DNA from 4 places in the Bradyrhizobium sp. OAE829 genome. Region 2 is predicted to be linked to each of the others. Evidence: predicted binding sites of a transcription regulator. Region 2 holds the regulator's gene; each other region holds the start of a gene.
The links. Region 2 encodes PhoB, which activates phosphate uptake and scavenging genes when phosphate is short. Its sites were predicted from a motif close to TGTCATNNANCTGTCAT; they were not measured.

Region 1: the regulator PhoB is predicted to act here: its motif matches at 2,260-2,276, upstream of ABIE49_RS38395 (RNA degradosome polyphosphate kinase).
Region 3: the regulator PhoB is predicted to act here: its motif matches at 3,007-3,023, upstream of ABIE49_RS07860 (UDP-2,3-diacylglucosamine diphosphatase).
Region 4: the regulator PhoB is predicted to act here: its motif matches at 1,836-1,852, upstream of ABIE49_RS37970 (DUF47 domain-containing protein).

What each region holds. Positions count from the first base shown of each region.
Region 1 covers NZ_JBEPOE010000001.1:8,090,879-8,095,930, reverse strand. The annotation lists gene purM (phosphoribosylformylglycinamidine cyclo-ligase) at 1-697, opposite strand, end outside; gene ABIE49_RS38405 (CDP-alcohol phosphatidyltransferase family protein) at 866-1,408, shown strand; gene ABIE49_RS38400 (P-loop NTPase family protein) at 1,500-2,177, shown strand; gene ABIE49_RS38395 (RNA degradosome polyphosphate kinase) at 2,339-4,537, shown strand; gene ppx (exopolyphosphatase) at 4,565-5,052, shown strand, end outside.
Region 2 covers NZ_JBEPOE010000001.1:3,668,770-3,673,821, reverse strand. The annotation lists gene pstC (phosphate ABC transporter permease subunit PstC) at 1-186, shown strand, start outside; gene pstA (phosphate ABC transporter permease PstA) at 190-1,035, shown strand; gene pstB (phosphate ABC transporter ATP-binding protein PstB) at 1,032-1,853, shown strand; gene phoU (phosphate signaling complex protein PhoU) at 1,877-2,593, shown strand; gene phoB (phosphate regulon transcriptional regulator PhoB) at 2,678-3,379, shown strand; gene ABIE49_RS18000 (GcrA family cell cycle regulator) at 3,548-4,057, opposite strand; gene ABIE49_RS17995 (aspartate aminotransferase family protein) at 4,540-5,052, shown strand, end outside.
Region 3 covers NZ_JBEPOE010000001.1:1,579,151-1,584,202, forward strand. The annotation lists gene ABIE49_RS07850 (threonine ammonia-lyase) at 77-1,066, opposite strand; gene ABIE49_RS07855 (glycosyltransferase family 4 protein) at 1,120-2,175, opposite strand; gene ABIE49_RS07860 (UDP-2,3-diacylglucosamine diphosphatase) at 2,172-2,984, opposite strand; gene ABIE49_RS07865 (Bug family tripartite tricarboxylate transporter substrate binding protein) at 4,006-4,980, shown strand; gene ABIE49_RS07870 (monooxygenase) at 5,051-5,052, shown strand, end outside.
Region 4 covers NZ_JBEPOE010000001.1:8,002,042-8,007,093, reverse strand. The annotation lists gene sugE (quaternary ammonium compound efflux SMR transporter SugE) at 1-130, shown strand, start outside; gene ABIE49_RS37975 (inorganic phosphate transporter) at 131-1,135, opposite strand; gene ABIE49_RS37970 (DUF47 domain-containing protein) at 1,150-1,794, opposite strand; gene ABIE49_RS37965 (branched-chain amino acid ABC transporter permease) at 1,946-2,914, opposite strand; gene ABIE49_RS37960 (branched-chain amino acid ABC transporter permease) at 2,916-3,779, opposite strand; gene ABIE49_RS37955 (ABC transporter substrate-binding protein) at 3,889-5,052, opposite strand, start outside.

The DNA of each region.
Region 1 (5,052 bases), 4.4 Mb from region 2:
AGAGCCGCGTCGGTATCAGCAGCGCGCCGCCGAGCGTCATGACGGGCGAGAACGGCGCCGGCGCGTCAAAGGCAAGGCCGGCGTTTTCGACGATTTTCCGAACCAGCGAGAAACCGTTGGAATGCACGCCCGAGGAGGCAAGACCGATCACGGCGTCGCCGATCGCAATGTCCGAACTCGGCAGCAGCGTGCCGCGCTCGGCAGCCCCGACCGCAAAGCCCGCGAGGTCGTAATCGCCGTCCTTGTAGAGGCCGGGCATTTCCGCGGTCTCGCCGCCGATCAGGGCGCAGCCGGACTCCCGGCAGCCCTCGGCGATGCCGGCCACGATAGCCGCCGTGGCTTCCGGATCGAGCTTGCCGCAGGCGAAATAGTCGAGGAAGAACAGCGGTTCGGCGCCCTGCACCACGAGGTCGTTGACCGACATCGCCACCAGGTCGATGCCGATGCCGCCATGCAGGCCGGTTTCGATCGCGATCTTGACCTTGGTGCCGACCCCGTCGGTCGCGGCCACCAGCACCGGGTCCGTGAAGCCTGCCGCCTTGAGGTCGAACAGCCCGCCAAAGCCGCCGATTTCGGCGTCGGCGCCGGCGCGGGCGGTGGCACGCACCATCGGCTTGATGAGATCGACGAGGCGATTGCCCGCATCGATATCGACGCCCGAATCGGCGTAAGTGAGCCCGTTTTTGCGGTCGATCATGCTCAATTCCCGTCAGAAGACGGCTGGTTACGAGGATTTCGGCCATCCTGCAATGGCTCGCAAGCGGCAGGTCGATATACTATGTAGATAACAACCGGCCTGCCCCGCAAAGGGCCGGATCTGTTACGTAATCAGGGCCGGTGGCCAGGTAGCCGGGAAGCGACCGAGTTGAATATTCCGAATATCATTACGCTGGGTCGCATCATCCTGGTGCCCATTATCGTCTGGGCGATCGCCTCAAGACAGATGGAGATAGCATTCGCGATCTTCGTGATTGCCGGTGTCAGCGACGCCGTCGACGGTTTCCTCGCCAAGCGCTTCAATATGACCAGCGAGCTCGGCGCCCTGCTCGACCCGCTCGCCGACAAGGCGCTTCTGGTCTCGATCTACGTCTCGCTCGGAATCTGGGGCGCGGTGCCGCTGTGGATCGTGATCCTGGTGGTGTCGCGCGACATCATGATCGTCACCGCCGTGATCGTGTCATGGTTGTTCGACAAGCCTATCCCGATGAAACCCTTGATGGTCTCGAAGCTCAACACGGTGGCGCAGGTGGCGTTCGCCGCCCTGGTGCTGGCGTCGCTCGGCTTCAACTTCAAGCCGACGCCATACGACCTGATCCTGATGGGTTTTGTTACGGTCTTTACTTTGGTTTCCGTCTCCCTCTATCTCGTGGAGTGGGTGCGGCACATGAGTACGATTGAGGCCAAATAGGCCGCCTTCCTGAAGCGTTTTGTTTGACGCGTTTTCTTCACGCGAACCGGTACCCGCTTCGCTTGAAAACGCTATGGTTCCGGAGATCTGCGTGGCAGTTCGCGTTCAACCCCGTCAACTTGCCTTTGCGCTGCCGCACGCAGAAAGCCTGACCCGCGACAATTTTCTGGAAGGGCCGGCCAATGAGGCGGGCCTGACGCTAATTGAAAGCTGGCCCGACTGGCCCAACCGCATCATGCTGCTGGTAGGCCCGGAAGGCTCCGGCAAGAGCCATCTCGCCGCGATCTGGGCCGAACAGGCCGGCGCCCGCTCGATATCTGCACACGCTCTGACGCCCACCGCCGTACCCGGCGCGCTTGCGACCGGGGCGCTGGTGGTCGAGGACCTGAAACCAGGGGATTTCGACGAGCGCGCGATGTTCCACCTGATGAATCTGGGGCGGGAAGACGAAGCCTCCATTCTGATGACGGCGCGGATTGCGCCATCGGCCTTCGAGGTCGAACTTCGCGATCTGCGGTCGCGGCTGCGCGCGGTGCCGACGGTGCCGCTATTGCCGCCCGACGATTTGCTGTTCCGCGGCCTGATCGTCAAATTTTGCGCCGACCGTCAGTTGAGCATCGACGAGACGGTCGTGAGCTATCTCGCCAGCCGGATCGAGCGGTCCTATGCGGCTGCGCGCCAGGCCATCGACCTCTTGGATAGCGAGGCGCTGCGGCTCGGCCGGCCGGTGACCCGGGCGCTGGCAGCCGAATTGCTGCGCAACGCCTGACGGGCGCGGCTGGCGCTGCGCGCCATGTCACGCCCCCGCCGCCTTGACGGCGGCGGCCGGCGGAACATCAATGTCATCGAAACGTCATCCAACTATCACATGGTGCGCACGGCATCCGCCTAGATTGGCGCTGCGCTCCAACTGAGATGGATCGAAACTTCATGGACTCGGCACAAGTTGTTGAAATAAAAGAAAAAGACGTAGTTGCCGAAGCGCCGCTGGCGATCGCCACCAGCCCGGAGCGGTTCATCAATCGCGAGCTGTCCTGGCTGCATTTCAATCGCCGGGTGCTTGAGGAAGCCGTCAATCCCGGCCATCCCACGCTGGAGCGGGTCCGGTTCCTGTCGATTTCAGCCAATAACCTTGATGAATTCTTCATGGTCCGTGTCGCCGGTATCAAGGCGCAGGTCCGCGAAGGTATTGCCGAACGCAGCCCGGATGGCCTGACCCCCTCCGAGCAGCTTGTCCGCATCAACCAGACGGTTTCGGAACTCGCCTCCGACCAGCAGGCGATCTGGAGCGATCTGCGCACCATTCTGTCCCAGACCGGCATCATTCTGGTCGACAGCCACGACGTCACCAAGGCCGAGCGGACCTGGATCGAGGATCACTTCCTCCACAACATCTTCCCGCTGCTGACGCCGCTCGCCATCGATCCGGCGCACCCCTTCCCGTTCATCCCGAGCCTTGGTTTCACGATCGCGCTGCATTTGTCGCGGGTCGCCGACGGCAAGCCGATGAACGCGCTGATCCGCATGCCCGGCAAGATCGACCGCTTTATCCGCATGCCCGCGGGCAAGGACGGCGCGGTACGCCTGATCACGCTGGAACAGGCCACCGGCCTGTTCATCGGCCGCCTGTTCCCCGGCTACACCGTCAAGGGCCAGGGTGCCTTCCGCATCATCCGCGACTCCGAACTGGAAATCGAGGAAGAGGCCGAGGATCTGGTGCGCCTGTTCGAGACCGCGCTGAAGCGGCGGCGACGCGGATCGGTGATCCGGCTCGAGATCGAAGCCAAGATGCCGGAAGAGCTTCGCGCCTTCGTGCAGCAGGCGCTGTCCACAGCCGACGATGAGATTTTCCTGGTCGACGGCGTGCTGGCGATGAACGAACTGTCGCAACTGACGCGGCTCGACCGGCCCGACCTCGAATTCGTGCCCTATGTGCCGCGCCATCCCGAGCGCGTGCGCGACCATGGCGGCGATATTTTCGCCGCTATCCGGCAGAAGGATCTGGTGGTCCATCACCCCTATGAATCCTTCGACGTCGTCGTGCAATTCCTGCAACAAGCCGCCCGCGACCCCGACGTGGTCGCCATCAAGCAGACGCTCTACCGCACCTCGAACAACTCGCCGATCGTGCGCGCGCTGGCCGAAGCCGCCGAAGCCGGCAAGTCGGTGACCGCCTTGATCGAACTGAAGGCGCGGTTCGACGAAGAAGCCAATATCCGCTGGGCGCGCGACCTCGAACGCGCCGGCGTGCAGGTGGTGTACGGGTTCATCGAACTGAAGACCCACGCCAAATTGTCGATGGTGGTGCGCCGCGAGGGCGGCAACCTCACCACCTATGTCCACACCGGCACCGGCAATTATCATCCGGTCACCGCGCGCATCTATACTGACCTGTCCTACTTCACCTCGGACCCGATCATCGGGCGCGATGCAGCGCGGGTGTTCAACTACATCACCGGCTACGCCGAACCCAGCGACATCGAGCGCATGGCGGTGTCGCCGCTGACGCTGCGCAACCGCATCATCGAACACATCAAGGGCGAATCCAATTACGCCCGCCACGGCAAGCCCGGCGCGATCTGGATGAAGATGAACTCGCTGGTCGATCCTGATATCATCGATGCGCTGTATGAGGCCTCGCAGGCCGGCGTTTCGATCGAGCTCGTGGTGCGCGGCATCTGCTGCCTGCGGCCCGGGCTGCCCGGACTTTCCGAGAACATCCGCGTCAAATCCATCATCGGCCGGTTCCTCGAACACGGCCGAATCTACTGCTTCGGCATGGGTCAAGGCCTGCCGAGCACAAAAGCTGCTGTGTATATCTCGTCCGCCGACATGATGCCGCGGAACCTGGACCGCCGCGTCGAGGTGCTCTGCCCGCTGCAAAATCCTACGGTGCATCAGCAGGTTCTCGAACAGATCATGGTCGCGAACCTGAAGGATACCGAGCAAAGCTGGCAATTGTTGCCGGACGGGTCTTCAACGCGTATGAAGGCCGCGAAAGGCGAAGAGCCGTTCAATCTGCACAATTACTTCATGACGAATCCGAGTCTGTCAGGCCGTGGAAAGTCTCTCAAGGAATCTTCGCCGCGCCGCCTCACGCGCCGTAATGAGCGTCAGCATTCGTCCTAGCGGGTTGCGTCATATGGGGGATTGGCGGTGAAGCGGCCGCGCAAGCGCTCGACCAGCGTCGCCGTCATCGATATCGGTTCGAACTCGGTTCGTCTCGTCGTCTATGAAACGATGGCGCGCAGCCTCGTCACGATCTTCAACGAGAAGGCGCTGTGCGGGCTCGGCCGCGAAGTCCAGACCACCGGGCTGCTGGCTACCGACGCCGTCGCCAAGGCGTTGACCGCGCTGCGGCGGTTTCGCGCGTTGTGCAAGATCCAGAAGGTCGGCCGCGTCTATGCGATCGCCACGGCGGCCTGCCGCGACGCCTCCAACGGCCCCGATTTCATCGCCAAGGCCGAGCGCATCTGCGGCGCCCGCATTCAAATCCTGTCGGGACCGCGCGAGGCCAAATTGTCGGCGCTCGGCGTCGTCTCCGGCGTGCATGATCCCGACGGCATCGTCGGCGATCTCGGCGGCGGATCGCTCGAACTGATCGACGTGCACCGCAACCGCGTCCGCAGCGGCGTCACGCTGCC
Region 2 (5,052 bases):
TCGTCCTCGATCTTCGCGCCGGGCACCACGATCTCGGCGGCGATCGCATCCGAATTCGCCGAGAGCGACGGCCTGCACCAGTCCGGCCTGATCCTGCTCGGCCTGCTCCTGTTCGTGCTGACGTTCTTCGTGCTGTCGGCCGCCCGGCTGATGCTGATGCGGCTGGAAAAGAAGGCGGGGAGCTGAGCCATGAACCCGATTTACGCCTCCCGCCGCCGCAACGACATCATCATCCGCGGCCTCTGCGTCGGCGCCGCTTTGTTCGGCGTGACCTGGCTCGCGCTGATCCTGTTCACGCTGTTCTATAACGGCCTGGCCGGCCTCAACCTGGCCGTCTTCACCCAGGACACGCCGCCGCCCGGCTCGACCGATGGCGGTCTGCGCAACGCCATCATCGGCTCGATCATCATGACCGTGATCGGGGTCGGCATCGGCGCGCCGCTCGGCATGCTGGCTGGAACGTATCTCGCCGAATACGGCAAGCATGACCGGCTCACCTCGCTGATCCGCTTCATCAACGACATCCTGCTCAGCGCGCCCTCGATCATCATCGGCCTGTTCGTCTACGGCGCCATCGTGGTGCCGATGGGCGGCTTCTCGGCCTTTGCCGGCTGCCTGGCGCTGGCCGTGATCGTGATCCCCGTGGTGGTCCGCACCACCGAGGACATGCTCGGCCTGGTGCCCAATCCGCTGCGCGAAGCGGCGTCCGCCCTCGGCCTGCCGCGCTCGCTGGTGATCAAGCGCATCGCCTATCGCGCCGCGCGAAGCGGCCTCATCACCGGCGTGCTGCTCGCCACCGCCCGTGTCGCCGGCGAAACCGCGCCGCTGCTGTTCACCGCGCTGTCGAACCAGTTCTTCAGCCTGGACCTCACCAAGACGATGGCGAACCTGCCGGTCACCATCAACAACTTCGTGCAGAGCCCCTACGAATACTGGAAGCAGCTCGCCTGGAGCGGGGCGCTGCTCATCACCCTGACCGTACTCGCCCTGAATATTGGCGCGCGCATCCTTGGCGCCGAGAGGACCGCAAAATGAACGATCTTTCCGTATCCGTGAGTGCTGCGAACGGACCTGTTCCGCAGGTCGCCTTGCCCGACGCGCCGCCGAAAGTGACCGCGCGCGGCCTGAACTTCTACTATGGCGAGCACCATGCGCTGAAGAACATCAACCTCACGCTCGGCACCCACCGCGTCACCGCCTTCATCGGGCCGTCCGGCTGCGGCAAGTCCACGCTGCTGCGGATCTTCAACCGGATGTACGACCTCTATCCGGGCCAGAAGGCGACCGGGCAATTGATGCTCGACCAGACCAACATCCTCGACCCCAAGCTTGATCTCAATCTGCTGCGCGCCCGGGTCGGCATGGTGTTCCAGAAGCCGACGCCGTTTCCGATGACGATCTACGAAAACATCGCCTTCGGCATCCGCCTTTATGAGAAGATCTCGAAATCCGAGATGGACGGCCGCGTCGAAAAGGCGTTGCGTGGCGGTGCGCTGTGGAACGAGGTCAAGGACAAGCTGAATGCGTCGGGCCTCAGCCTGTCCGGCGGCCAGCAGCAGCGGCTCTGCATCGCGCGCACCGTGGCGGTGCGCCCTGAAGTGATCCTGTTCGACGAGCCCTGCTCGGCGCTGGACCCGATTTCGACCGCCAAGGTCGAGGAACTGATCCAGGAATTGTCGGAGGACTACACCATCGCCATCGTGACCCATAACATGCAGCAGGCGGCGCGCGTCTCGGACAAGACCGCCTTCATGTATCTCGGTGAACTGGTCGAGTTCGACGACACCAACAAGATTTTCACCTCGCCGAGCGATCGACGCACCCAGGATTACATTACCGGCCGGTTCGGCTAAGCGCACATCGCGAGGAGAAGACAATGGCTTCAGAACATACCGCGAAGGCGTTCGACAGCGATCTTCAGGAATTGACCCGTCTGGTCGCCGAAATGGGCGGCCTTGCCGAACGCATGATCACCGAATCCGTCGATGCCTTGATCCGGCGCGATGTCGCGCTCGGAAAACGCGTCGTCGCCTCCGACGTCGAGATCGACCGCCTGCAGCACCTCATCGAGGAACGCGCGGTGCTGACGATTGCCCGCCGCCAGCCGATGGCCATCGACCTGCGCGAGATCGTCGGTGCCATGCGGGTGGCCACCGATCTGGAGCGGATCGGCGACCTCGCCAAGAACATGGGCAAGCGCGTCGCGGCGCTGGAGAACGATTTCCAGCCGCTGAAATTGATCCGCGGTCTCGAACACATGACCGATCTGGTGCAGTCGCAGGTCAAGTCCGTGCTCGACGCCTACGCGTCGCACGACCTGCCGGCGGCGATGGCGGTCTGGAAGGGCGACGAGGAAGTCGACGCCATCTGCACCTCGCTGTTCCGCGAGCTCCTGACCTACATGATGGAAGATCCGCGCAACATCTCGTTTTGCATCCATCTGATGTTCTGCGCCAAGAACATCGAACGGATCGGCGACCATGCCACCAACATCGCCGAGACCGTGTTCTACATGATCGAAGGCCAGCAGATCCTCGACAAGCGCCCGAAGGGCGACATGACCAATTTCGCCACCACGGTGCCAGGAAACTAGAAGCGAAACTAGAAGCGGAACTGGAAGCGGAAGACGTTCGCGTAACAAACCGCGTCAAAATCGGATATCAAGAGGCTGACATAGATGAACGCACGCATTCTGGTGGTTGAAGACGAGGAAGCGCTCACCACGCTTTTGCGCTACAACCTCGATGCCGAAGGCTATGAGGTCGAAACCGTCGCCCGCGGTGACGACGCCGATACGAGGCTGAAGGAGCGGGTGCCCGACCTGATCGTGCTGGACTGGATGCTGCCGGGCCTGTCCGGCATCGAACTGTGCCGCCGCTTGCGGGCGCGGCCGGAGACCAAGGCGCTGCCGATCATCATGCTGACCGCGCGCGGCGAGGAAAGCGAGCGGGTGCGGGGGCTGGCGACCGGCGCCGACGACTACATCGTAAAACCCTTTTCGGTGCCGGAGCTGCTGGCGCGGGTGAAGGGCCTGTTGCGGCGGGCGAGCCCGGAGCGGCTGGCCACCGTGCTGACCTATGGCGATATCGAACTCGACCGCGAGAAGCGCCGCGTCGCGCGCTCGGGCCGTCCGATCGATCTCGGCCCGACCGAATATCGCCTGCTGGAGTTTTTCCTGGAACATCCCGGCCGCGTGTTCAGCCGCGAGCAACTGCTCGACAGCGTCTGGGGCCGCGACATCTATATCGACGAACGTACCGTCGACGTCCATATCGGCCGCCTGCGCAAACTGCTCAACCCCGGCCGCGAACAGGACCCGATCCGCACCGTGCGCGGCGCCGGCTACGCGCTGGATGATCGGTTCGCGAAGGTGGAGTAGCCAATACTCTATCGTCGTCCCTGCGAACGCAGGGATCCATAACCACCGATCTCATTTTTTGAAATGAGCTGGAGCTCCAGCCAGGCATAACCACGAACCCCTGTGGTTATGGGTCCCGGCGTTCGCCGGGACGACAGCGATGTTTTCCGCGTAGCTTCCGCGCAGCCCTTACCTTGTCGGCTTCGGTGCCGGGCGGCGGCGATCGGAGGCCGGCTGATAGGCGATGCGCGAGTGATGTGCGCAATAGGGCAGGCTGGTGAGCGCCTTGCCGCCGCAGAAAAAGAATTCCGAGCTGGAGGGATCGCCGATCGGCCAGTGGCAGGTGGCCTCGTTCAGTTCGAGCAGCGTCAGCCGCTGGCTCATCGGCACCACATTGTCGTAGGCGACCGGATCCGGCTCCATCTCCACCTCGAAGGCGTGGGCCAGCGCGGTATTGCCGCGCGACACCGGGCGCGCCACCCGCATCATCTGCTGGGCGGGGCGCGCCTTGCGCTGACGCGGCGCGGCCGAGGAGGGGCTCTTGGCACGGCCGGAAAGACCCAGCCGATGCACTTTGCCGATCACTGCATTTCGCGTCACATTCCCGAGTTCCGCGGCGATCTGGCTGGCGGAAAGTCCGCCCTCCCAGAGCTTTTTAAGCTGCTCGACGCGCTCGTCGGACCAGGTCAATACCGTCATCGCATTCTTCCCTTCGCACAGAGCCGGCCAAACCGGGGGCAGCGCTGGCGATGCCAATTCTCAAAAATCCCAGCGGGCAGAATCCCTTAGCCCTCGCCGGGCGCAAAAAAGCCGCCCGAACGTTTACGCCTTACAAAATGGACTCTAGGGGTCAGTACTTCCGCACGAGATGTCGTACCCGACAGCCCAGACGCTACAATATGGCGGGACTCTGGCGCAAGAGTCCGCGTCCGTGCGTCCACATGTTCCGGTATTTATGCATTGTAATTGGAGTTTTCCACGGCACCGGAATGCTACGGATTGCTTTATCCTGCACTGCAGGAAAGCCCTTTTTAGGCGTGTTGACACGGTCCAAAGCCAGCATAGAATGCCTGTCACGTGCCGCCCCGAAAAGGCGGCACGTTTTGTTTTCGCAAGACCGGCTGTGCCGCGTTCGCACCAATGCACGCTATGTGGCCGGTCTCTAACCGTCAGTGATGGCCATGACCAACAGCGCCCCGTCGCATCTGCTTCCCGTATTCGCGAGAGTCGATCTCGGTTTCGAACGCGGCGAAGGCGCGTGGCTGATCTCAACGTCCGGCGAGCGCTATCTCGACTTCACCTCGGGCGTGGCGGTGAATGCGCTTGGCCACTGCCATCCGCATCTGGTCGCAGCCTTGCAGGAGCAGGCCACCAGGCTCTGGCACATGTCGAACCTGTTCCGGAGCCCGGACGGCGACAAGCTTGCAGCAAGGCTGTGCGAGCAGAGCTTTGCCGATCTGGTGTTCTTCTGTAATTCCGGCGCGGAAGCGATGGAATGCGCGATCAAGGTCGCGCGCCGCTATCACGCCGCCAAGGGCCATCCCGAGCGCTATCGCATCGTCACCTTCGAGGGCGCGTTCCACGGCCGCACGCTGGGCACGCTGGCGGCGACCGGCTCGGCCAAATATCTGGAAGGCTTTGGTCCGCCGCTGGATGGCTTCGACCAGGTCGCGCATGGCGATCTCGAAGCGGTC
Region 3 (5,052 bases), 2.1 Mb from region 2:
GAATCACGGGATTTGGCGGTTCTCGCTATCGGGCCGGGCTGAGCCGTCGTGACCTGCGGCGTCCTGCCGCACCCATTCAGGCGACCAGCTTGGCGAACAGGTCGGCGTCAACATTGCCGCCGGAGAGGACGATGACGACGTTCTTGCCGCGCACATCGATCCGGCCGGCCAGCAAGGCGGCGAGGCCGACGGCGCCGCCGGGTTCGACCACCAGCTTCAGTTCCCGATAGGCATACGCCACCGCCGCCCCGACCTCCGCGTCGGAAGCGACCACGCCTTGGGCGAGCAGCTTGCTGTTGATCGAGAACGTCATCACGCCGGGGATCGCGGCCATCAGCGCATCGCAGATGGTGCGATCGGCCGCATGATGGGCTTCGCGGTGGCCGGCGCGCAGCGAGAGGCCGTGATCGTCGTAGCCCTCGGGTTCGGCGACGATCAGCGTCGATTGCGGAAAGCGCGCCTTGATGGCCGTCGCAACGCCCGCGATCAGCCCACCGCCGGAGGCCGGCGCCACCACGATATCGGGCGTCAGGCCAAGCGCGGTCATATCCTCCGCGATCTCGCGGCCCGCCGTGCCCTGTCCCGCGATCACGAAGGGATCGTCATAGGGGCGCACCAGGGTCGCGCCGCGCTTGCTCGCGATGTCCCTGGAGATCGCCTCGCGATCTTCCTTGTCGCGGTCATAGAGCACGACTTCGGCGCCATAGCCCTTGGTGCGCTCGCGCTTGGTCAGCGGCGAGTCCTTGGGCATCACGATGGTCGCCTGCATGTTGAGGATCTGCGCCGCCGCCGCCACGCCCTGGGCGTGGTTGCCGGACGAGAACGCGACCACACCGCCGCCGCGTTCGGCCTGCGGGATCGAGGCGAGCTTGTTGAAGGCGCCGCGGAACTTGAAAGAACCGGTCCGCTGCAGCATTTCCGGCTTGAGAAAGACCTTGGTTCCGACGCGTTCGTTGAGAACCGGGAACGACAGCAGCGGCGTTCGCACCGCAAAGGGCGCAACCACCCGCGCCGCCGCATCGATATCTGCGGCACCAATCGGTACCATCGAGGCTTGATCCGTCATGACCACTTTGTATCGCGTCCGTGGACGGGCGGGCAAGACGCAATCCGGTGAAGTCAGGCGGCGAAATGCGGGTCTTCCACAAACTCGACCACCTCGCCTTCGGAGCCTGGGGCCCGGACATTGAGGGCATGGTCGATAAAAACCCGCGCCGAGGCCTGCCAGGTGTGGGCGGCGGCGAACTCCACGCAGGCCTGCCGCGGGATCTGCAGCGCGTCGAGGCAGGCGGCGCGCAAATCGTCGCTCAGCACGCCGACCGGCGCCGCACCGATCACGTCGCGGGGACCGGTGACCGGAAAAGCGGCAACCGGCACGCCGCTGGCGAGCGCTTCCAGCAGCACCAGGCCGAAGGTATCGGTCTTGCTGGGGAACACGAAGATGTCGGCGGCCGCATAAATCTCCGCCAGTTCCTCGCCGTGCCGGGCGCCCAGGAACACGGCATCCGGATACTTCCGCTCCAGCGCCGCACGGGCCGGGCCATCGCCGACAATTAGCTTGGTGCCGGGCAGATCGAGGTCGAGGAACGCCTCGAGGTTCTTTTCGACCGCGACGCGGCCGACACTGAGGAACACCGGCTGCGGCAGACAGAGGTCGGTGGTGCGTGGATGAAACAGCGAGGTGTCGACGCCGCGCGACCACAGCACCACATTGCGAAATCCGCGCTGGCGCAATTCAGCTGCCAGCGCCGGTGTTGCCGCCATCACCGCCTGGCTCGGCCGGTGAAACCAGCGCAGCGCGCGCCAGACCCATTTTTCCGGAATTGGCGAGCGCGCCGAGACGTATTCCGGAAAGCGCGTGTGGAAGCTCGTGGTGAACGGCAGCCCGTGCTTGCGGCAATAGCGACGAACCAGCAAGCCGATCGGACCTTCGGTCGCGATGTGAATGCTGTCGGGCTTGGCCGCTTCGATCAGCGCCGCGATCTTCGCCGGGTAAGGCAGCGCGAGCTGCAAATCCGGATAGCTCGGCATCGCAAAGGTGCGAAACGATTGCGGCGTCAGGAAGCTGACGTCGACGCCGAAGCCTTTGGCGGCTTCCGCCATCATGGTCAGCGTCCGCACCACCCCGTTGACCTGGGGATGCCACGCATCGGTCGCGACCAGAATATGCGTCATGCCGCGCGCGCCGCGACGCGGGGAACCGGCGCCAGCCGGCGCTGCGGATCAGCCCAGGTGATGATCTCGAACCGGCCGTCCTCGTGCTCGACCAGCGCGGTGCAGCTTTCGACCCAGTCGCCGCAGTTCATGTAGCGGATGCCGTGCTCGTCGCGGATGGTGGCGTAGTGGATATGGCCGCAGATCACGCCATCGGCGCCGTGACGCCGCGCTTCGCCGGCCAGGGTCTTTTCGAACGCGCCGATATAATTCACCGCGTTCTTGACCTTCAGCTTCGCCCATTGCGACAGCGACCAATAGGGAACGCCGAACATGCGCCGGAAGAAGTTGACCAGGCGATTCATCTGAATGGCGAAATCATAGGCCTTGTCGCCGAGATGGGCGAGCCAGCGCGCGTTCTGCACGACGAGATCGAAGATGTCGCCGTGGATGACGAGATAGCGCTTGCCGTCGGCACCCTCATGAATGGTGTTTTCCACCACATCGATGCCGCCGAAATGGGTGCCGTAATAATTGCGCAGGAACTCGTCGTGATTGCCCGGCACGTAGACGACCTTGGCGCCCTTGCGCGCCTTGCGCAGCATTTTCTGCACGAAGTCGTTATGCGATTGCGGCCAGTACCAGTTGGACTTCAGCGCCCAGCCATCGACGATATCGCCGACGAGATAGATGGTGTCGGCGTCGTGGCTTTTGAGGAAGTCCAGCAACCGGTCGGCTTGCGAGCCGCGGGCTCCGAGATGGACGTCGGAGATAAACAAAGTGCGAAAGCGCCGCTCCGGGCTCTCTTCACTCGAGGAGTCACTACCCATGCCGTGCACCTAACAGATCCCTGTGACAGGGCGATGACAACCGACGCGACTGATAGCCCCACGCGAATCGATGACGCGCCCCTGCAAAAGCGGATAGCAGCGCGATGCGACAGGGAAACGACGGCAAGTCACGTGGATTTACGGTCATCGTCCGGATCGTTATTTGGTTCGTCGTCCCGGCGAACGCCGGGACCCATACGCCGCGGCCCTCATTGTGCAGAAGGTCTCCAACGCTGGCGTTCTAACCGATGGGCCGCGGCGTATGGGTCCCGGATCGCGTTCGCTGCGCTCACTTGTCCGGGACGACCAAAATTATTCTCGCGACGCATTGCGCCCGAGGTTTGCAAGTAACTTCCCGCCCGAAATAAGAGGGCGCAGGGAAGACCGGGTGCGCGCTGCACCCGCGGTCTCGCGTGCGGTTTGCACAAAACAAAGTGCACACGAGCATACAGGGCAGCGGAGAACACCCGGCCTTCCCTGCGCAATGGCTTTACGGCTTATGCCGTGATCTCCCCGGAGACGAGTTCTTGGTTGACTCCGTCGCTGCCGTTCCCGCTTGCGCTTCTCCGACAGCTTGACGCCTGCAACGGGCGCCAGGACCACACGGTTTTGCCGTACGCTCGTCCGCGCCGTCGTCTCAGCGCAAACCAGCGTCCACCGCAACCCGCCCAACGTCCGTGACGACGGCCGACGCCCTTCTGAGTAGGACGGGATGGCCAAATCTGTATGCCTGATTTGCCTTCTGGTAAACAGAAATATTTTTTATTCTGGGGCTTGACACGAATTCTGGAAACCGGAACTGATTTGCCCGACGGGTTGATTTGTCGCACTTGCGGAATTGGCCATCCGTAGTCCGTAGCCCGGATGAGCAACGCGATATCCGGGTCTTATGTCGCATCGACCCCGCATATCGCATGCGCTCATGCGGGCTACTTGCCGGCAGCGGTTGCTGCTGTCACACTTCCTCCAAATCCTGCGGCAATGACCGCGCAAACCGGCATGCAGGACGAGAGAGGAAACGATGAAGTTCGTAGCGAGCCTGTCCGCCGCGCTGCTGGTGCTGCTGTCGGCGCAGGCGGCATCGGCGCAGTCCAGCTATCCGAACAAGCCGGTGAAGATCCTGGTCGGCTTCACGCCCGGCACCGCGCCGGACCTTGCGGCGCGCATCCTGGCCGAACGGTTTGCCGAGGTCTGGGGCACGCCGTTCGTGGTCGAAAACCTGCAAGGCGCCGGCAGCAACATCGCCACCGAACGCGTCGCCAAGTCGGCCGCCGACGGCACCACGTTGCTGATGGGCGGCAACTCGGCGCTCGTCATCAATCCGAGCCTGTATGACAAACTGCCGTTCGATCCGGTCAAGGATTTTGCGCCGATCTCGCAGGTATTCATCGCGGCGAACGTGCTCGCCGTTCCGCCAGAGCAACCTGTCAAGACGGTGGCGGAGTTGGTGGCGCTCGCCAAGGCGCAGCCCGGCAAACTCTCCTATGGCCATGCCGGCGTCGGCACGTCGCAGCATCTCGGCGCCGAACTGTTCAAATACATGGCGCGTGTCGACATCGCATCGGTGCCCTATCGCGGCACCACGGCGCTGATGCCCGACCTGCTCGCCAACCGCATCGCGATGTCGTTCGCCAATATCGTGAACGTGGTGCCGCTGGCGAAGGAAGGCAAACTGCGCGCGCTGGCCATCACCTCGGTCAAGCGCTCGGCCCTGGCGCCCGACCTGCCGACGATGGCGGAGTCCGGATTTCCCGGCTTCGAGGCGGTGCCGTGGTTCGGCCTGCTCGCGCCATCAGGCACGCCACAGGACATTATCGACAAGCTGCACGGCGAAACCGTCAAGGCGCTAGCGCTGCCGGAGGTGCGCAAGAAGTTCGACGAACTCGGGCTTGAGATGGTCGGCAATACGCCGGCGGAGTTTGCGGCCGTCATCAGGAAGGAGACGCCCGAATGGGCAAAAGTGATCAAGGAGGCCGGCATCAAGCTCGGCAACTAGGTTAAACTGCAAGCGCGCGGACTGCGCCTGCCACTACCCCATCCGCTTAACCCCACCTGAGGAAACCGCCAT
Region 4 (5,052 bases), 4.3 Mb from region 2:
GACCGGGATCGGCGCCGTGGGCACGGCAATCCTCGGGATCGCCTTGTTCGGCGAACCGGCCACCGCCGCCCGCCTCGCCAGCATCGGACTGATCGTGTCCGGCATTGTCGGGCTCAAGCTGGTCACCTGATTAGCGCAGCAGCACCACCGCCCAATAGGTCAGCGCCGCCACGATTCCCGAGGCCGGGATGGTGATGACCCAGGCGTAAACGATCGAACTGGCCACGTTCCAGCGCACCGCCGAGACCCGGCGCGCCGCGCCGACGCCGACGATGGCGCCGGTGATGGTGTGGGTGGTGGAAACGGGAACCCCGAGCCAGGTCGCCATGAACAGGGTTGCGGCCCCGCCGGTTTCCGCGCAAAAGCCCTGCATCGGCGTCAGTTTTGTGATCCGCAGCCCCATGGTGCGGACGATCCGCCAGCCGCCCATCAGCGTGCCGAGCCCCATCGCCGCCTGGCACGAGATCACCACCCAGAACGGGATGGAAAATTCAGTGCCGAGATGGCCCTGCGAATAGAGCAGCACCGCGATGATGCCCATTGTCTTCTGCGCGTCGTTGCCGCCATGGCCGAGCGAATACAGCGAGGCCGAGACGAATTGCAGGATGCGGAAGGCGCGGTCGACCGCAAACGGCGTCGAGCGCACCGAGAGCCAGGACACGATCGCCACCAGCACCAGCGCCAGCAGGAAGCCGACCAGCGGCGACAGCACGATCGCCAGCAGCGTCTTGGAGAGTCCGCTCCAGACCGCCGCGGACAGGCCTGCCTTGGCGATCCCGCCACCGAGCAAGCCGCCGATCAGCGCGTGCGAACTGGACGAAGGAATGCCAAGCCCCCAGGTGATCAGGTTCCAGACGATGGCGCCGACAAGCGCGGCAAAGATCACCGTCGCGTCGACGATGCTGGGCTCGATGATGCCGGTGCCAATGGTGTTGGCGACGTGAAGACCGAACACCAGAAAGGCGATAAAGTTGAAGAAGGCGGCCCAAAACACCGCGTATTGCGGCCGCAATACCCGCGTCGACACGATCGTGGCGATCGAATTGGCGGCGTCGTGCAACCCGTTGAGGAAGTCGAACAGCAGCGCAACCGCAATCAATGCGATCAGGATTGGGAGACCAAGCGAAGCATCCACTTGTTGGCCCTGCCCTATACTTGTTCGATTACGATGCTGTTGATCTCATTGGCGACGTCGTCGAAGCGGTCTGAAACCTTTTCAAGATGCTTGTAGATCTCGGCGCCCACGATGAAATCCATGGTGTTGGCGTCGCGATGCTTGAGAAACAGCTCCTTCAGGCCAATATCGTGGAGGTCGTCGATGCGCCCCTCCAGCTTGCCGATCTCCTCGGTGATCGCGGTCAGCATCGCGACGTTGTCGCCGATCGACTGCATCAGCGGCAATGCGCGCCCGACCAGATTGGCGCACTCGACAATCAGCGTTCCGATTTCGCGCATCGGCGGCTCGAAGGCGCGGACCTCGAACAGAATGACGGCCTTGGCGGTCTGCTGCATCTGGTCGATGGCATCGTCCATCGAGGTGATCAGGTTTTTGATATCGCCACGGTCGAACGGGGTGATGAAGGTGCGCCGGACCGCGGTCAGCACCTCGCGCGTGATATTGTCGGCATCGTTTTCGAACTGATTGACGCGCTGGCAGAACACCGGCGTCTCGTCGCCGCCGCGCAGCATGTCCTGCAGGGCCAGCGCCCCCTGCACGACGGTCTGGGAATGGCGGGCAAAGAGGTCGAAAAACCGCTCTTCCTTGGGCAGGAAATAGCGAAACCAGCGCAACATCGGTCTTATCCATCGTTCTGGAACGGCTGCCCGAGGCAGCCTGTCACAAAACTGTCATAGACCATTCGCAGGCAAAGCGCGCGACGACGGACCCGGGAATAGTGGTCATCCACCGCTTTGTAGGCCGTAAAAATGCTCCCAAACGGCCAATTTACAGCGAACGGCGGAAGAAATGCGCGATCTCGCCAATCACGCCGCGGCGGAAAGTCAGCACGCAGGCGACGAAGATGACGCCCTGGATCACCGTCACCCACTGGCCGAAACCGGCCAGATATTGCTGCATGGCGATGATCACGAAGGCGCCGACCACGGGACCGAATACGGTTCCGAGACCGCCGACCAGCGTCATCAGCACGATCTCGCCCGACATCGTCCAGTGCACGTCGGTGAGCGAGGCGTTCTGCGCCACGAAGACCTTTAGCGAACCTGCGAAACCGGCGATCGTTCCGGAAAGAATGAAGGCCAGTAGTTTGTAGTGATCGGTCTTGTAGCCCAGCGAGATCGCACGCGGTTCGTTTTCGCGGATCGCCTTCAAGACCTCACCGAACGGCGAGTTGATGGTGCGATAGATCAAGAGGAAACCGCCGAGGAACCCAACGAGGATGACGTAATAGAGCACCGTCGGCTTGGCGAGATTGAAGATGCCGAACAGATAGCCCTGCGGGATGCCCTGGATGCCGTCCTCACCATGGGTGAAGGGCGTCTGCAGGTAGATGAAGTACAGAAGCTGCGACAGCGCCAGCGTGATCATCGAGAAGTAGATGCCCTGACGGCGAATGGCGACGACGCCGGTAATGACGCCAAGCCCGGCGGCACCGAGGGTGCCGACCAGAATTCCGAGCTCCGGCGACAGCCCCCAGACCTTCAGCGCATGCGCGGTGAAGTAACCGGCCGTGCCCAGAAACATCGCGTGGCCGAACGACAACAGCCCGCCATAGCCGATCAGGAGGTTGAACGCGCAGGCCAGCAGCGCAAAGCACAGCGCCTGCATCACGAAGAACGGATAGATCCCGGTCAGCGGCACGATCGCCAGCAGCGCCGCCATCAGGACGAATACGATCATCTCGTCGCGCACGGCACGCGGTGACACCGGCAGTGTATCGTCAGTCAATGCGCTCATATCAGGCCGCCCGTCCGGTCAGACCCGTTGGCTTCACCAGCAACACCAGCACCATCAGGACGAAAACCACGGTGTTTGAAGCTTCGGGATAGAAATATTTGGTCAGTCCTTCGATCACGCCCAGCGAAAAGCCGGTGATGATCGATCCCATGATGGAGCCCATGCCGCCGATCACCACCACCGCGAACACGACGATGATCAGGTCGGCGCCCATCAGCGGCCGGACCTGGTTGATCGGGGCGGACAATACGCCGGCCAGCGCCGCAAGGCCGACGCCAAGCCCATAGGTGAGCGTGATCATCCTGGGCACGTTGATGCCGAACGCGCGCACCAGTGTCGGGTTCTCAGTCGCGGCGCGCAGATTGGCGCCAAGCCGCGTCTTTTCGATCAGGTACCAGGTGGCGAGGCAAACGATGAGCGAGAACACGACTACCCAGCCGCGGTAGATCGGCAGGAACATGAAGCCGAGGTTCATGCCGCCCTTCAGTTCATCGGGGATCGCATAGGGAAGGCCCGAGGAGCCGAAATAATTCTGGAACACGCCCTGCACGATCAACGCAATGCCGAACGTCAGCAGCAGCCCGTAGAGATGGTCGAGGCCCGAAAGCCACTGCAGCATGGTCCGTTCCAGGATCATGCCGAAGATGCCGACCACGATCGGCGCGATGATCAACGCCGGCCAGTATCCGATGCCCGCCAGGTTGAGCAGGAAATAGGCGCAGAACGCCCCCATCATATAGAGCGCGCCATGGGCGAAATTGATGATGTTGAGCATGCCGAAAATCACGGCCAGCCCCAGACTGAGCAGCGCGTAGAACGAGCCGTTGATCAATCCCACTAAAAGCTGTGCGTAGAGAGCTTGCATCGGTTTCGCACTCGATTTCGTTGTGACGCTATTTCGCGCGGTGCCGCGAAGATATCGCGCGGTGCCACGAAGGGAAGCCCGCCGGCACGGTGCCGGCGGGCGATCTTTGTTACTTCTTTACCAGCGGACAGGCGCTTTCCGAAAGCGGCCGGAAGGCCTGGTCGCCAGGGGTGGTCCCGATCAGCTTGTAATAGTCCCACGGTCCCTTGGATTCGGCCGGCTTCTTCACCTCGAACAGATAGGCCGGATGAAGCTTGCGGCCGTCGGCGCGGATCGTGCCCTTGCCGAACAGCGGGTCGTCGGTCGGCGCCGCCTTCATTTTCTCGACGACCTTGATGCCGTCATGCGGATTGCCGCCCATCGCATCGACCGTCTTGAAATAGTGGATCAAGCCCGAATAGACGCCGGCCTGCACCATGGACGGCATCGCCTTGTTCTTCATGCGCTCGGAGAAGCGCTTGGAAAACGCGCGGGTGTCGTCGTTGAGATCCCAGTAGAAGGTTTCGGTGAAGTTCAGGCCCTGGGCAACCTTCAGACCGAGCGAATGAACGTCGGTAATGAAGAGCAGAAGACCGGCCAGCTTCTGGCCGCCGGCGACGATGCCGAATTCCGACGCCTGCTTGATGGTGTTGGTGGTGTCGCCGCCGGCATTGGCCATGCCGACGATCTTGGCCTTGGAAGCCTGCGCCTGCAGCAGGAACGAGGAGAAGTCCGACGAGTTCAGGGGATGCCTGACGTTGCCGATAACCTTGCCTCCCGATTTGACCACGACCGCGGCGGTATCGCGCTCCAGCGCGTGGCCGAACGCGTAGTCCGCGGTCAGGAAGTACCAGGTGTCGCCACCCGATTTCACCAGCGCCTGGCCCGTGCTGTTCGCCAGCATGTAAGTGTCGTAAACCCAGTGGATCGTGTTCGGCGAGCACTGAGCGTTGGTGAGGTCCGACGTCGCCGCGCCGGTATTGATCATGACGGCGTTCTTTTCCTTCACCAGATTGTTGACCGCCAGCGCCACGCCGGAGTTCAGCACGTCCATGAAGATGTCGACCTTCTCGACGTCGATCCATTGGCGCGCGATGGTCGTGGCGATGTCGGGCTTGTTCTGATGATCGGCCGAAATCACGTCGATCTTCCAGCCCTTGGCGGCAAGCCCGGAATCCTCGATCGCCATCTGGGCGGCGAGCGTGGAGCCGGCGCCGCCGAGGTCGGAATAGAGACCGGAATTGTCGGTGAGGACGCCGACCTTGACGGTTTTATCCTGCGCCAGCGCGCCGCT